3 regions of the Serratia sp. Ae19-1 genome follow, and region 1 is predicted to be linked to each of the others. Evidence: predicted binding sites of a transcription regulator. Region 1 holds the regulator's gene; each other region holds the start of a gene.
What was found. The regulator CRP, encoded in region 1, controls carbon source genes, mostly activating them, when cyclic AMP is high. The targets are predictions, from matches to a motif close to ATGTGANNNNNNTCACAT.
Positions count from the first base shown of each region.

Region 2: deoC (deoxyribose-phosphate aldolase) is a predicted target of CRP. The motif match lies at 2,264-2,281, and genes of this name have one in related genera.
Region 3: udp (uridine phosphorylase) is a predicted target of CRP. The motif match lies at 2,991-3,008, and genes of this name have one in related genera.

Region 1 is NZ_JBCHWD010000002.1:951,340-956,158, reverse strand. Features, by position in the region: gene AAIE04_RS09780 (YheU family protein) at 1-91, shown strand, start outside; gene AAIE04_RS09775 (phosphoribulokinase) at 243-1,112, shown strand; gene AAIE04_RS09770 (OsmC family protein) at 1,151-1,558, opposite strand; gene crp (cAMP-activated global transcriptional regulator CRP) at 1,941-2,573, shown strand; gene AAIE04_RS09760 (YccS/YhfK family putative transporter) at 2,623-4,701, shown strand; gene argD (bifunctional acetylornithine/succinyldiaminopimelate transaminase) at 4,742-4,819, opposite strand, start outside.
Region 2 is NZ_JBCHWD010000005.1:325,997-330,815, forward strand. Features, by position in the region: gene deoA (thymidine phosphorylase) at 1-1,195, opposite strand, end outside; gene deoC (deoxyribose-phosphate aldolase) at 1,262-2,041, opposite strand; gene AAIE04_RS16715 (NupC/NupG family nucleoside CNT transporter) at 2,412-3,689, opposite strand; gene AAIE04_RS16720 (TatD family hydrolase) at 3,874-4,656, opposite strand; gene AAIE04_RS16725 (patatin-like phospholipase family protein) at 4,653-4,819, opposite strand, start outside.
Region 3 is NZ_JBCHWD010000002.1:349,588-354,406, forward strand. Features, by position in the region: gene rmuC (DNA recombination protein RmuC) at 1-443, opposite strand, end outside; gene AAIE04_RS07015 (DedA family protein) at 584-1,114, opposite strand; gene AAIE04_RS07020 (tyrosine-protein phosphatase) at 1,194-1,976, opposite strand; gene udp (uridine phosphorylase) at 2,106-2,867, opposite strand; gene AAIE04_RS07030 (dienelactone hydrolase family protein) at 3,355-4,182, shown strand; gene metE (5-methyltetrahydropteroyltriglutamate--homocysteine S-methyltransferase) at 4,266-4,819, opposite strand, start outside.

The sequences.
Region 1 (4,819 bases):
CGGCGACGTGGTGCTGGTGTGGTCGGAACTGCACGAGAGCGTCAACATCATGCCGCGCGGCCAGTTCCGCGCCGGGCAGGAAGAAATTTAGTGGCGCTCGGTTCTATGACTGACGGAAAAAATCAGGTAACAATGGGGCATTGCAAACCAGCGCGCACCATTTTTTCCTGACATAGAGAGCGTCAACAAGAGCCACAATAATCCCCTGACGCCGGCGCATTCAACACGGAGTGACAACCACCATGTCTGCCAAACATCCCGTTATCGCGGTGACCGGTTCCAGCGGCGCCGGCACCACCACCACCAGCGTGGCGTTCCGCAAAATCTTCCAGCAGCTCAACATTCGCGCCGCCGAGCTGGAGGGCGACAGTTTCCACCGCTATACCCGGCCGGAGATGGACGCGGCGATCCGCAAGGCGCGCGATCTGGGCAGACACATCAGCTATTTCGGCCCCGAGGCCAACGACTTCGGCCTGCTGCAGCAAAGCTTTATCGACTACGGCAAGAACGGCACCGGCCGTTCGCGCAAGTACCTGCACACCTACGACGAAGCGGTGCCATACAATCAGGTGCCGGGCACCTTCACCCCGTGGGAGCCGCTGCCGGCGCCGACCGACGTGCTGTTCTACGAGGGGCTGCACGGCGGCGTGGTCACCGAGCACCATGACGTGGCCAAACATGTCGATCTGCTGGTCGGCGTGGTGCCGATCGTCAACCTGGAATGGATCCAGAAGCTGATCCGCGATACCGGCGAGCGCGGCCACTCCCGCGAAGCGGTAATGGATTCGGTGGTGCGTTCGATGGAAGACTACATCAACTACATCACGCCGCAGTTCTCGCGCACCCACATCAACTTCCAGCGCGTGCCGACGGTGGACACCTCCAACCCGTTCGCCGCCAAGGCCATTCCGTCACTGGATGAAAGCTTCGTGGTGATCCACTTCCGCGGGCTGGATCAGATAGACTTCCCCTATTTGCTGGCGATGCTGCAAGGATCGTTTATTTCGCACATCAATACGCTGGTGGTGCCGGGCGGCAAGATGGGGTTGGCGATGGAGCTGATCATGGCGCCGCTGGTGCAGCGGCTGCTGGAAGGCAAGAAGATCGAATAAGCGCGTTGAGCGCGGCGGCTGGCCGCGCTCCGTCTCGATTACGCCGGCTGGCGGATCTCGAAGCTGTGGGTCACCGTAGCGGCTTTGTTGAGCATCAGCGCCACCGAGCAGTATTTCTCCGCCGACAGGTTCACCGCACGCTCTACGATCTTGTCGGTCAGATCCTGACCGGTGACGATGAAGTGCAGGTTGATATGGGTGAACAGCCGCGGGGCTTCTTCGCGGCGCTCGGAGGTCAGCTTCACCTCGCAATCGCGCACGTCATTGCGCCCTTTTTGCAGGATGGACACCACGTCGATCGCGCTGCAGCCGCCTACCGACATCAGCACCATCTCCATCGGGCTGGGCGCTTTATCGCCGGCGTTGCCGTCCATCAGTACCTGATGGCCGGAGGCCGATTCACCCAAAAACGTTAACCCTTCCACCCATTTAACTCTTGCCTGCATTCTGGTCACTCCGGTTGATTTCTTAAAATCAGAGTACGCTTTCGCATAGAAACAGGCAACGTAACCTGATGCTAATCATGCTGAAGCGAGACAACACGAGACACCCGCCTTACTCTGTGCTACAAACAGAGCCGCAATAAATCTTTCCGGGACACTGCATTTCAGGGAAACGCCCAGAGAAAGGCTCCTTTACCGGTATGTTAACAGAATGTAGCTTGCAGCGCTTACGGCAAGTTAATATGCTAGAGCGACAGCGTATTTTTATGACACGCCTCAAAACTTGCCGGTAGCCCTCGCTCATAACAGCGGCTACAGGCGGGTTTTACAGGGAACTCTGACCCCTGTGACACAAGGCAGCGATAACAACAGAGGATAACAGCGAATGGTTCTCGGCAAACCGCAAACAGACCCTACTCTCGAATGGTTCCTGTCTCATTGCCATATCCACAAATATCCATCGAAGAGTACGCTGATTCACCAAGGTGAAAAGGCCGAAACGCTTTACTACATCGTGAAAGGCTCCGTCGCGGTGCTGATCAAGGATGAAGAAGGTAAAGAGATGATCTTGTCCTACCTCAACCAGGGGGATTTCATCGGCGAGCTCGGATTGTTCGAAGAGGGCCAGGAGCGCAGCGCCTGGGTTCGCGCGAAAACCGCCTGTGAAGTGGCCGAAATTTCCTACAAGAAATTCCGCCAGCTGATCCAGGTGAACCCGGACATCCTGATGCGTCTGTCCGCCCAAATGGCGAGCCGCCTGCAGGTCACTTCCGAAAAAGTGGGCAACCTCGCCTTCCTGGACGTTACCGGCCGCATCGCGCAAACCTTGCTGAATCTGGCGAAGCAACCCGACGCCATGACTCACCCGGACGGCATGCAGATCAAAATCACCCGTCAGGAAATCGGCCAGATCGTCGGCTGCTCGCGCGAAACCGTTGGCCGTATTCTGAAAATGCTGGAAGACCAAAATCTGATTTCCGCCCACGGCAAAACCATTGTCGTCTACGGCACCCGTTAATCCCTGAAAAAACGGCGCAATCTGCGCCGTTTTTTATCTGCTCGCTGCCATGTGGCGTCGTCTGATCTACCACCCGGAAGTCAATTACGCACTGCGACAAACGCTGGTGTTGTGCTTGCCGGTGCTGTTCGGCCTGCTGATCGGCCAACTGCAGCTCGGCCTGATGTTCTCTCTGGTGCCCGCCTGCTGCAATATCGCCGGTCTCGACACGCCGCATAAGCGCTTCTTTAAACGGCTGATCGTCGGCGGTGCGCTGTTCGCCCTCAGCAGCCTGCTGCTGCAACAGGCCCTGCTGTGGCATCTGCCGCTGCCGGCACTGATGCTGGGTCTGGCGCTGTTGCTCGGCGTCACTGGCGAAATCAGCCCGCTGCACGCCCGGCTGTTGCCGGCGGCGCTGGTGGCCGCCATCTTCGCTCTCAGCATGGCCGGCACGGTACCAATCTGGCAGGCGCCGTTGTTGTACGTCATCGGCACCGCCTGGTACGGCTTATTCACCTGGTTCTGGTTCAAACTGTGGAAAGAGCAGCCAATGCGCGAGACGTTGAGCCAGCTTTATCTGGAACTGGCGGACTACTTCGAAGCCAAGTATTCGCTGCTGACCCAACACACCGACCCGCAAACCGCGCTGCCGCCGCTGCTGGTGCGCCAGCAAAAGGTGATGGATCTGATCAGCCTACTGTACCAACAGCTTAATTTCCTGCCGCACGCCAACAACCTCGATCAAAAGCGCCTGCAGCGCGCCTTTCAGGTGGCGATGGACCTGCAGGAGCACATCACCGTCAGCCTGCATCTGCCGGAAGAAGTGCAGAAGCTGATGGAGCAGAGCCAGGCCGAAGCAATCATTCGCCGCAACGCCCAGGTGATCGCCGGCCGGCTGCGCGTGGTGGCGCACGATATTCTCTACCATCAACATTCGAAGCGCTTTTCCATGACGCACGAGCTGGCAGCGCTGGAAAAAATGGCGGCGCAGCATCCCGACAACCCGGTCGGCCAGTTTTGCTACTACCATTTCAGCCGCATCGCCCGCCTGCTGCGCACCCAGCACCCGCTGTACCGCCGCGATTTGATGCCCAGCCAGCACCGCCTGCCGTTTTGGCCGGCGTTGGCCAGCTACCTGTCGTTCAAATCCACCGCCCTGCGCAATGCCGCGCGGCTGGGGGTAACGCTGGCGGTCGGCAGCAGCCTGGGGGCGGTATTCAACCTGCCGAAGCCTTACTGGATCCTGCTCACCATCATGCTGGTGAGTCAAAACGGCTATAACGCCACCCGGGTGCGCATTCAGCACCGTGCGCTGGGCACGATCGCCGGCCTGTTGCTGGCGGCGGGTCTGCTGCAGCTGCAGTTACCGGAAGGGGAAACGCTGAGCATCATGCTGGTGATCACCCTGCTGGCCTACCTGGTTTCGCGCAAGAACTACGGGCTGTCGGTGATCGGCTTTACGGTCACGGCGGTTTACACCCTGCAGCTGCTGGCGCTGAACGGCTCGCATTTTCTGGTGCCGCGCCTGATCGATACGCTGATCGGCTGCGTGCTGGCGTTCGGCGGCACCATTTGGCTGTGGCCGCAGTGGCAAAGCGGGCTGCTGCGCAAAAATGCCCATCAGGCGCTGGAGAACGATCAGGCCGCGCTGCGGCTGATGCTGAAGCAACCCGAGCCGGACGCCGCCTCGCTGGCCTACGCCCGCATGCAGGTCAACCAGGCGCACAATGCGCTGTTCACCGCGCTCAATCAGGCGATGCAGGAACCGGGATTCGCCTCGAACTATCTGGCTGACATGCGGCTGTGGGTCACTCACAGCCAGTTCATCGTCGAGCACCTGAACGCCATGACCATTCTGGCGCGCGAGCACTACATGCTGACGCCGAAGCTGGCGGAAGAGTATCTGCAAACCTGTGAAATCGCGCTGCAAAGCTGCCAGCAGCGGCTGGAATACGATGGCCCGAGCAGCGACAACAGCGGCATCATGCAGCCGCCGGACCTGCATCCGGACATGCCCGTCACCGAGATGGAGCGCCATCTGCGGCGCATCCTGTCGCACCTGAGCGTGATGCATACCATTTCGTCGCTGGCCTGGCGCCAGCGCCCGCACCACGGCATCTGGCTCAAACGCAAACTGCGCGATCAATAAGGGCGCGGCATGCCGCGCCCCGTTAATCGCCGCACGGGCTTCAGGCGTTGATCACGTCCTGCACCGCCAGCTCGAACAGCGCCATGCCGGCTTCGATATCCTGCAGCTCCACCACCAG
Region 2 (4,819 bases), on a different contig from region 1:
GCGGCTGCTGGGCATCCACCTTATCGCCCAGGCGCGCCACCTCGGTCAGACCGACGCTGTAATCGATGGCGTCGCTCGCCCGGCGGCGGCCGCCACCCAGCGAAACCACCGCCATGCCCAGCGCGCGGGTATCCATAGCGCTGATGATGCCTGGCTTTTCAGCATACACCGGCTTGCTCAGCGTCGCCGCCGGCAGATAGCTATCATAGCGTTCGACGAAGTCTATCGGCCCCTGCTGCGCCGCCACCATGCGGCCAAACACCTCCGCCGCCTTGCCGTTGTCCAGCACCGCCTGCAGTTTGGCGCGCGCGTCGGCCTCATCTTGCGCCAGGCCGCCGGACAGCAGCATCTCGACGCACAGCGCCAGCGTCACTTCCAGCAGACGCGGATTGCGGTATTCGCCGGTCAGGAAGCGCACCGCTTCGCGCACTTCCACCGCGTTACCGGCGCTGGAGGCCAGCACCTGGTTCATGTCGGTCAGCAGCGCGGTGGTCTTGCAGCCCGCGCCGTTGGCCACGCCGACGATCGCCTGCGCCAGATCTTGCGACAGGGCGTAGGTCGGCATAAAGGCGCCGGAACCGACCTTCACGTCCATCACCAGCGCATCCAGCCCTTCCGCCAGCTTCTTGGCCAGAATGGAGGCGGTGATCAGCGGGATCGAATCCACGGTGGCGGTGATGTCGCGGGTGGCGTAAAAACGTTTGTCCGCCGGCGCCAGCGAGCTGGTCTGGCCGATGATCGCCACGCCGACGTCCTGAATGATTTTACGGAAGGCGTTATCGTCCGGGAAAATATTGAAGCCCGGAATGGCTTCCAGTTTGTCCAGCGTGCCGCCGGTATGCCCCAGGCCGCGGCCGGAGATCATCGGCACATAGCCGCCGCAGGCCGCCACCATCGGGCCGAGCATCAGCGACGTCACGTCGCCCACGCCGCCGGTCGAATGCTTGTCGACGATCGGGCCATTCAGCGCCAGGCTCTTCCAGTCCAGCACGGTGCCGGAATCGCGCATCGCCATGGTGAGCGCCACGCGCTCCGGCATGCTCATGTCGTGGAAATAAATGGTCATCGCCAGCGCGGCGATCTGCCCTTCCGACACCACGTTGTCGCGAATGCCGTTGATGAAAAAGCGGATTTCCGCTTCGCTTAACGGCTGGCCGTCGCGTTTTTTACGAATAATTTCTTGAGCCAGGAACAAGGCATCCCCCTGTGTCGCCGAGAGTCGGTGCAGACGGGCGCGCCTGGCGCCCGCCAACGAAATCGATCAGTAGCCGCCACCGGCGGTCTGGGTCTGGTGGCCCAGCGCGGTCAGCAAGCTGGCCAGCAGGCTGGAAGCGCCAAAGCGGAAATGCCGCGCGTCGGCCCAGCCCTCGCCCAGAATACGATCGGCAAGTTGCAGATAATGCAGCGCGTCTTCCGCGGTGCGCACGCCGCCGGCCGGCTTGAAGCCCACCGTCTTCGCCACGCCCATATCGCGGATCACCGACATCATCAGCTCGGCGCTCTCCAGTGTGGCGTTAACCGGCACCTTGCCGGTGGAGGTCTTGATAAAGTCAGCCCCGGCCTTGATGGCGATCTCGGACGCCTTGCGGATCAAATCGGCCTGTTTCAGTTCGCCGGTTTCGATGATCACTTTCAGCAGCACGTTGGCCGCCTGGCAAGCCTGTTTGCACTGTTTCACCAGCTCGAAGCCAACCTGCTCGTTGCCGGCAATCAGCGCACGGTAAGGGAACACCACGTCCACTTCATCCGCACCATAGGCGATCGCCGCGCGAGTTTCCGCCAGCGCGATGTCGATATCGTCATTGCCATGCGGGAAGTTGGTCACGGTGGCGATACGAATGTCCGGCGTGCCTTGCTCGCGCAGCGCCTTACGCGCCACCGGGATAAAACGCGGGTAAATGCAGATGGCCGCCGTGTGGCCGGCCGGGCTGTTGGCCTGACGACAGAGCGCGATCACTTTCTCATCGGTGTCGTCATCATTCAGCGTGGTTAAATCCATCAGGTTCAGCGCACGTTGCGCTGCTGCGGTTAATTCGGTCATAAAACTCTCCAACTGAGTACCTGGGTGTTGGCGAGCGGACTTGGTTCCATGAAGATAGCGCTGGGGAACGGCGTTCCCGCGGCGGCAACTGAGATCCTTCTCACCGCACATGGCCACCCGCCTTGCGGCCGGCCAGTAATAGCTATTTGAACACGAATGCCGGGGGCGATTCGCGTTCAGCGTCACACTATATGAAATAGCACTGTAACAGACCGGAATTATATGTGAAGAACATCACAAAATAACGCGATATCGTTCACAAATTCGCTAAAGAAGCGGCTGAAGATCGCGGGTGCGGCAAGCACCCGCGTTGCTTAGAGTATAGGCGGAGTCCCGCGATCGGTCGCACCGTCGCGGGCTCAGGGATGGCTTACAGCGCCAGGAAGAAGCCGGCGATGGTGGCGCTCATCAGGTTGGACAGCGTGCCCGCCGCCACGGCCTTCAGACCGAAGCGCGCAATGTCATGGCGTCGGTTAGGCGCCATGCTGCCCAAACCGCCCAGCAGGATCGCCACCGAGGAGAGGTTGGCGAAACCGCACAGCGCAAAGGAGATGATCGCCTTGGTGTGGGCCGACAGCACTTGCAGGCCTTCCGCCGCCACCACGTCGTCCGGACGCAGATAGGCGCCGAAGTTCATGTAGGCGACGAACTCGTTGACGATGATCTTCTGGCCGATAAACGAACCGGCGGTCATCGCCTCGCTCCACGGCACGCCGATCAGGAAGGCGATCGGCGAGAACACCCAGCCGAGGATCAGTTCGAGCGACAGCTGCGGATAATCGAACCAGCCGCCGATACCGCCGAGAATGCCGTTAAGCAAGGCGATCAGCGCGATAAACGCCAGCAGCATCGCACCGACGTTCAGCGCCAGCTGCATGCCGGAAGCCGCACCGGAAGCCGCCGCGTCGATCACGTTGGCCGGACGATCTTCTTCGGCGATCAGCTTCATCGCATCGTCTTTATCGTGGGTCTGCTCAGTTTCCGGCACCATCAGCTTGGCGAACAACAGCCCGCCCGGCGCCGCCATGAAGGACGCGGCGATCAGGTATTCCAGCGGCACGCCCATCTGCGCGTACCCCGCCAACACCGAACCGGCCACCGAGGCCAGGCCGCCGCACATCACGGCGAACAGTTCCGATTGGCTCATGGTGGCGATATACGGACGCACCACCAGCGGCGCTTCGGTCTGGCCGACGAAAATGTTGGCGGTCGCCGACAGCGATTCGGTGCGCGAAGTGCCCAGCAGCTTATGCAGGCCGCCGCCCAGAACGCGGATCACCAACTGCATGATGCCGAGGTAGTACAGCACCGCAATCAGCGAGGAGAAGAACACGATCACCGGCAGGACGCGCAGCGCGAACACGAAGCCACCGCCGCCGAACACCTCGAACATCTTGTCGGACACCAGCCCGCCGAAGATGAACGAAATGCCCTGATTGCCGTAGGCGATAACGTTTGCCACACCGTTAGACATACTGCCGAGGATGCTGCGGCCCAGCGGCACGTACAGCACCAGCGCACCGATGCCGACCTGAATGATGAACGCCCACACGACGGTGCGCAGTTTGATGGCCCGGCGGTTGCTGGAGAGCAGCACCGCAATGGCGATCAGCACCGCCATGCCAACCAGACTCATGATGAGTTGCATGCAAAGTTTCCCTGTTGCAAAAAATAAAATACATCCCTGCTCATGAAGAGAGGTCTGCTATTGGAGAGTTTCGGGGGGGATTATACTGAGCGAGGTCACCCTCGCACCGATTTATGTCACAAATGTATACAACGAGACGCAAATGAAAATCTTATAACGTGACGCAGGTCACGTTATGGTCATCTCAGTTCGGCATGGCGAACAGCGCCTGAGTATTGCGTTGCAGGTGGGCGGCGATCTCGTCGGCCGGTTCCGGCCGCAGCGCGCACAGCGTTTGAAACACCTCGGCGGCGCGTTCGGGGCGATTCGGCTGCCCCTGATAGCCGGCCAGCGGCATATCCGGCGCATCGGTCTCCAGCAGCAGCGCCTCGAGCGGCAGCTGCGCCATCACGCCGCGCGTTTTCTGCGCCCGCTCATAGGTGATAGTGCCGCCCACGCCGATATAATAGCCAAGGCGAATAAACGCCTGTGCCTGCGACAGGCTGCCGGCGAAGCCGTGCACCACGCCGCGACGCGGCAGCTGTATGCGCCGCAGCGCCGCGGCCAGCTGATCGTGAGTGCGGCGCGAGTGCAGGATCACCGGCAGGTCATGCTGTTTCGCCAGCCTCAGTTGGGCCAGCAGCACGCTTTGCTGCCGCTCGAACTGCGGGTTGTCCATATACAGATCGAGCCCGATTTCCCCCACCGCCACCAGCTTGTGCGGCCGTTCGGCCAGCAACGCCGCCAGCTGTTCCAACTGCGGTTCATGATGCTGCGCGATATACAGCGGGTGCAGCCCCAGCGCGGCGAACAGCGGCGCGTGCTCCTGCGCCAGCCGCAGCACCCGCGCGAAGCGATCGGCGGTAACCGTCGGCACGATGATGCGCTGCACGCCGGCGTCGGCTGCCCGCGCCAGGCTCTCGGCCTCATGCCCGGTAAAGGGTGGGAAATCGAAATGGCAGTGGGTATCGGTAAAGGCGTAACTCACAGCGCGCCCCCTTCACCCGGCGGCAGATCGCCCGGCAGGATAATTTTCGGCGCCGCCACCGCGGCCTCCGGCTGCGCGCCTAGATCGGACGGCATGGCGATATCGGTCACGATCGGCGAAGGCATTCTGACGTTCTCCGGCTGGATCAGACGGCGCGACAGCG
Region 3 (4,819 bases), 600 kb from region 1:
GTGGTGAGCCGCTGTTCGCTGTTGATAAGCAGGCGTTGCTTCTCTTCCGCCGCCATGCGCGTCTCTTCCAGACGGATGGTGACTTCGCGCAGTTCGGCTTCTTGCGCGCTATTGACCTCGCGCTGGGCACGCAGCTCCTGATTGAGCAGTTCGCATTCGTTGCGCCAATGGTTGAGCTGTTGCAGCTTCTCATGCCCGGCCGCCAGTTGGCTGTGCAGATTGCGCAGCTCCAGCTCGCTCTGGCGCAGCTGTTGCTCGTGGCGCTGCAACGTTTCCTGCCGCGCCGCCGTTTCCTGCTGCGCCTGCTGCAACGCTTGCTCCAGCAACCGCAGCTCGGTTTCATGTTGCGCATGCGTCTGCTGCACCCGCAGACTGGCGATCAGCCACCCCAACAGCATGCCGATCGCTACGCCGCCAATCCCATAAATCAGACTGGTATCCACCCTGCCTCCTGTTGCACCTTGCCGTTGCGGCGTTTTGCACGCCCATTGCCCGTCACGTTAAGGGGAGGCTGTATGGATGTCCAGCCTGATTTTGCCGGCCACGCACAATATTGCGCGGCGCTGCGCAATTTAGCGAGAAATCAACCCAGCCACTGACTGAGCCACTTGATGCCGAATGCCCCCGGCGCCAGAATGCCGAACGCCCAGATCATCGCCGACGTGACGTTGGCCAGTTGGAAGTAGCGCTGCGGCATGCCGCAAATGCCGCCCACCAGCGGCACCACGGCGCGCAGCGGGCCGAAGAAGCGGCCGATGAAAATGCCCAGCACGCCCCAGCGTTCAAAGAACGCGTGCCCGCGCGCCAGCAACTGCGGATTGCGCGACAGCGGCCACATATGGGCCACGCGATCCTGATAGTGGTAGCCGATCCAGTAAGAGAGCCAGTCGCCGAAAAATGCCCCGACGGCGGCGGCGGCCCAAATCGGCCAAAAGGCGATGCCGCTTTCGCCGATCAGCGCGCCCAGCGCCAGCAGGATCACCGTGGCCGGCAACAGCAGCGACAAAAACGCCAACGACTCGCCGAACGCCAGGAAAAAAATGATGGGAATGGCCCAGCCTTCGTGCTGACGCACGACGTCGCTGACCCAGTTGATAACGTCATTGAGGCTCAATGCGGGGCTCCTGATACGCGATAATTCACCGCTTAGGATAGGCCGGGGCGAGTTAAACCCCGGTTAAACACGCGGCGATTTACTCGAGGTAGAACGCCTGCAGCGCTTCGCGCTGTGCCGCGCCCAGACCGTATTCCGCCTCCAGCCAGCGGTCGGTGGAGCCGTATTGCTGACGGATGCAGCCCAGCGCGGTCATCAGGAACTCCTCACGCGCGCTGAGCACGTAGGCGAATTGCTCCAGCGCCGCCGCATTCAGCTTGATAGACAGCTGATCCAGCATCTGCTCGCGGAAAGCGGCCAGCGTGGTTTCGGTCAGCAGATAGTCTTCCAGCACGGTCGCTTCGTCGGCACCCAGCGCGAACAGCACCAGCGCCGAGCCGACACCGGTGCGATCCTTGCCGACCGCGCAATGCTGCACGATGGCGCCACCGCCGGGATTGCTCAGCAGCTGCGCCAGTCGCTGATAGGCCGCATTGCCGAACGGCAGGCGGCGATACAGTTCCAGCATGAACGCGCGGGCGTCGAAAGCGGCCAGCGTTTCGTTGGTGAGCTTCTCCAGGTTGGCGTTGACTTCGCTGCTCAGCGGGTTGGCCGGCACGTGATAATAGTCGGCGCCATTCCACAGAATATCCGGCTTGGCCTGCACTTCGTCGGCATCGCGATAGTCCAGCACCGAACGCACCGGCACACCGGCGAGAAAGGCGCAGTCGTTTTCCGTCAGCCGCTCGAGGGAACCAGAGCGAAACAGCAGGCCGCGCTTGATGCGGCGTCCATCGGCCACGCCGTTGCCGCCGAAGTCACGGAAATTGATGCCACCGTCGAGCGGCGCAAGCGAAGGATGAAGCAGGATCTGGGCGGTCATAAACGTCCTCGTTGTTGTTGTTCTGACAACGCGCGGCGGCCATCGGCGCAGCGCTGAGGAGTATCACCGTAACAGATTAGTCGCGAATGGAAAAACGAGCCGCGTCGGCGGCCCGTTCAGGGAAGGTGATTACAGCAGGCGACGAGCGGCGTCCACCACGATCTGCACCGCTTTGCTTTCGGTGTTTTTCATGGTCTCGGCGTTCGGGATCTCTTGCTGGGTGCGGTTGACGATCACCCCAGCCACCATGCCGGCGCGCAGGCCCTGGCTGGCGCACATGGTCAGCAGCGTGGCGGATTCCATTTCATAGTTCATCACGCCCATCGCCTGCCACTCTTCCATCGAGCCTTTGAAACGGCTGACCACGCGGCCGGAGTAGGTATCGTAACGTTCCTGGCCCGGGTAGAAAGTATCGGAAGAGGCGGTTACGCCAATGTGGGTGGTCGCGCCGCTGGCTTTGGCCGCTTCCACCAGCGCGGTGGTGCAGGCGAAGTCCGCGACCGCCGGGAACTCCATCGGCGCAAAGTGCAGGCTGGCGCCGTCGAGGCGTACCGCCGCCGTGGTGACCAGCACGTCACCGACGTTGATGTTCGCCTGAATGGCGCCGGTGGTGCCGATGCGCAGGAAGGTGCGGATGCCCAACTGCGCCAGCTCCTCCACCGCGATAGAGGTAGACGGGCCGCCGATGCCGGTGGAGCAGACGATCACCGCCTTGCCGTCCAGCTCCGCGCGCCAGGTGGTGAATTCACGATGGGAGGCCAGATGCACCGGATTTTCCATCAGCTTGGCAATCTTCTCTACGCGCTGCGGATCGCCCGGCACGATGGCAAGCTGGGCCCCTTGTAAATCGTTCTTGGTGAGGCCGAGATGAAAAACGTCAGACTGAGACATACGAGACTCCTCATGGATCATGTTTATTGGGAGGAACAAAAAAGCACTCTACTGAAAATCGTCGCCTATTTTCGTGACGACAGTCACTATGAAAAAAGAAACAAATTACATGCTACATATTTTTTGTGATTTTTATCACAAAATAACAAGGCAGCGCCGCCAGCACTCTCTTGCTGAACCTCAGTCTAGCCGACAAAGCTTGCCACCTCTCCCCGTTGGTTGCCGGTTGAAACTATTTAGCTCAACAACCAGAAATAACCCTATCTTATCGGCTGCTTAGGGACAAAAAAGCCATCTAACGCACCTTATGGCAATTACGTGGGCCAAAACCCGCAATAACATGATAAAAAGCGCCTAAAAATGCCGTAAAGCCAGATAATTAGCCGTTTTTTATCGACTTGTCCGAAAGTGCTCCACGCAGCGCCAATAATGGGTAATCTTTCCTATAGTTAATCTCAGCGCTTTTTTCTATTGCACGGAGACCGCAATGAAAACCGAACATGTGATGACATTAGAACAGGCTCAGGGGGGATTCGCCCCGGCCGCCGCGCCGTTGGCCGCCTCCGCGATTATCACGGATGAACAGGGCATTCACGCCGGGCAAACGACCATCCCTTCTCAGGGAGACGCGCTGCCGGCCTACGTCGCCAAACCCGCCGACCATAACGGCCCCTTCCCCATCGTGCTGGTGGTGCAGGAAATCTTCGGCGTACATGAACATATTCAGGATCTGTGCCGCCGCCTGGCGAAACAGGGCTATCTGGCGATCGCGCCCGAGCTCTATTTCCGCCAGGGCGACGCCAATGACTACACCGATATCGGCGAGCTGTTCCAGCAACTGGTGACCAAGGTGCCGGATCGCCAGGTGCTGTCGGATCTGGACCACGCCGCGCACTGGGCCATCCGCCACGGCGGCGACGCCGGCAAGCTGGCGATCACCGGCTTCTGCTGGGGCGGCCGCATTACCTGGCTGTATGCGGCGCACAACCCGCAGTTGAAGGCGGCGGTCGCCTGGTACGGCAAGCTGGTGGGTGAAAAAACGCTGAATTCACCGAAGCATCCGGTCGATGTCGCCACCCACCTGTCGGCGCCGGTGCTGGGGCTGTATGGCGGGCAGGACAGCAGTATTCCGCTGGAGACGGTGGAAACCATGCGTCAGGCGATCCGCGCCGCCAACGCTGATGCTGAAATCGTGGTGTACCCCGGCGTCGGGCACGCGTTCAACGCCGACTATCGCCCCAGCTACAACGCCGAAGCGGCGCAGGACGGTTGGCAGCGCATGCTGGCGTGGTTCGCCCAGCACGGCGTCAAGTAACCTCCCCCGCATAAAAAAGGGCGCCGAAGCGCCCAATCATCACACCAGTAAATCTATAAGCGGCGGTCAATCCGCCGCACTCATCACGCCTGCTCGCGCAGGCGCTGCGCCGCCAATACCATGTTGGCCAGCGACTGGCGGGTTTCCGGCCAGCCGCGGGTTTTCAGGCCGCAATCCGGGTTGACCCACAGGCGTTCCGCCGGGATATTCTGCGCGGCTTTACGCAGCAACGCTTCAATCCATTCCACGCTCGGCACGTTCGGCGAGTGGATGTCGTAGACGCCCGGCCCGATTTCGTTCGGGTATTCGAACTCTTTGAAGGCTTCCAGCAGATCCATATCGGAACGCGAGGTCTCGATAGTGATCACGTCGGCGTCCAGCGCGGCGATGGAGTCCATGATGTCGTTGAACTCGCAATAACACATGTGGGTGTGGATCTGGGTATCATCCCGCGCCACGGCGGCGTTCAACTTGAAGGCGTCCACCGCCCAGTTCAGATAGGCGGCCCAATCGGATTGACGCAGCGGCAGCCCTTCGCGCAGCGCAGGTTCGTCGATCTGAATGATGCCGATGCCGGCTTTTTCCAAATCTTCCACCTCGTCACGCAGTGCCAGCGCAATCTGCTTGGCGATCACTT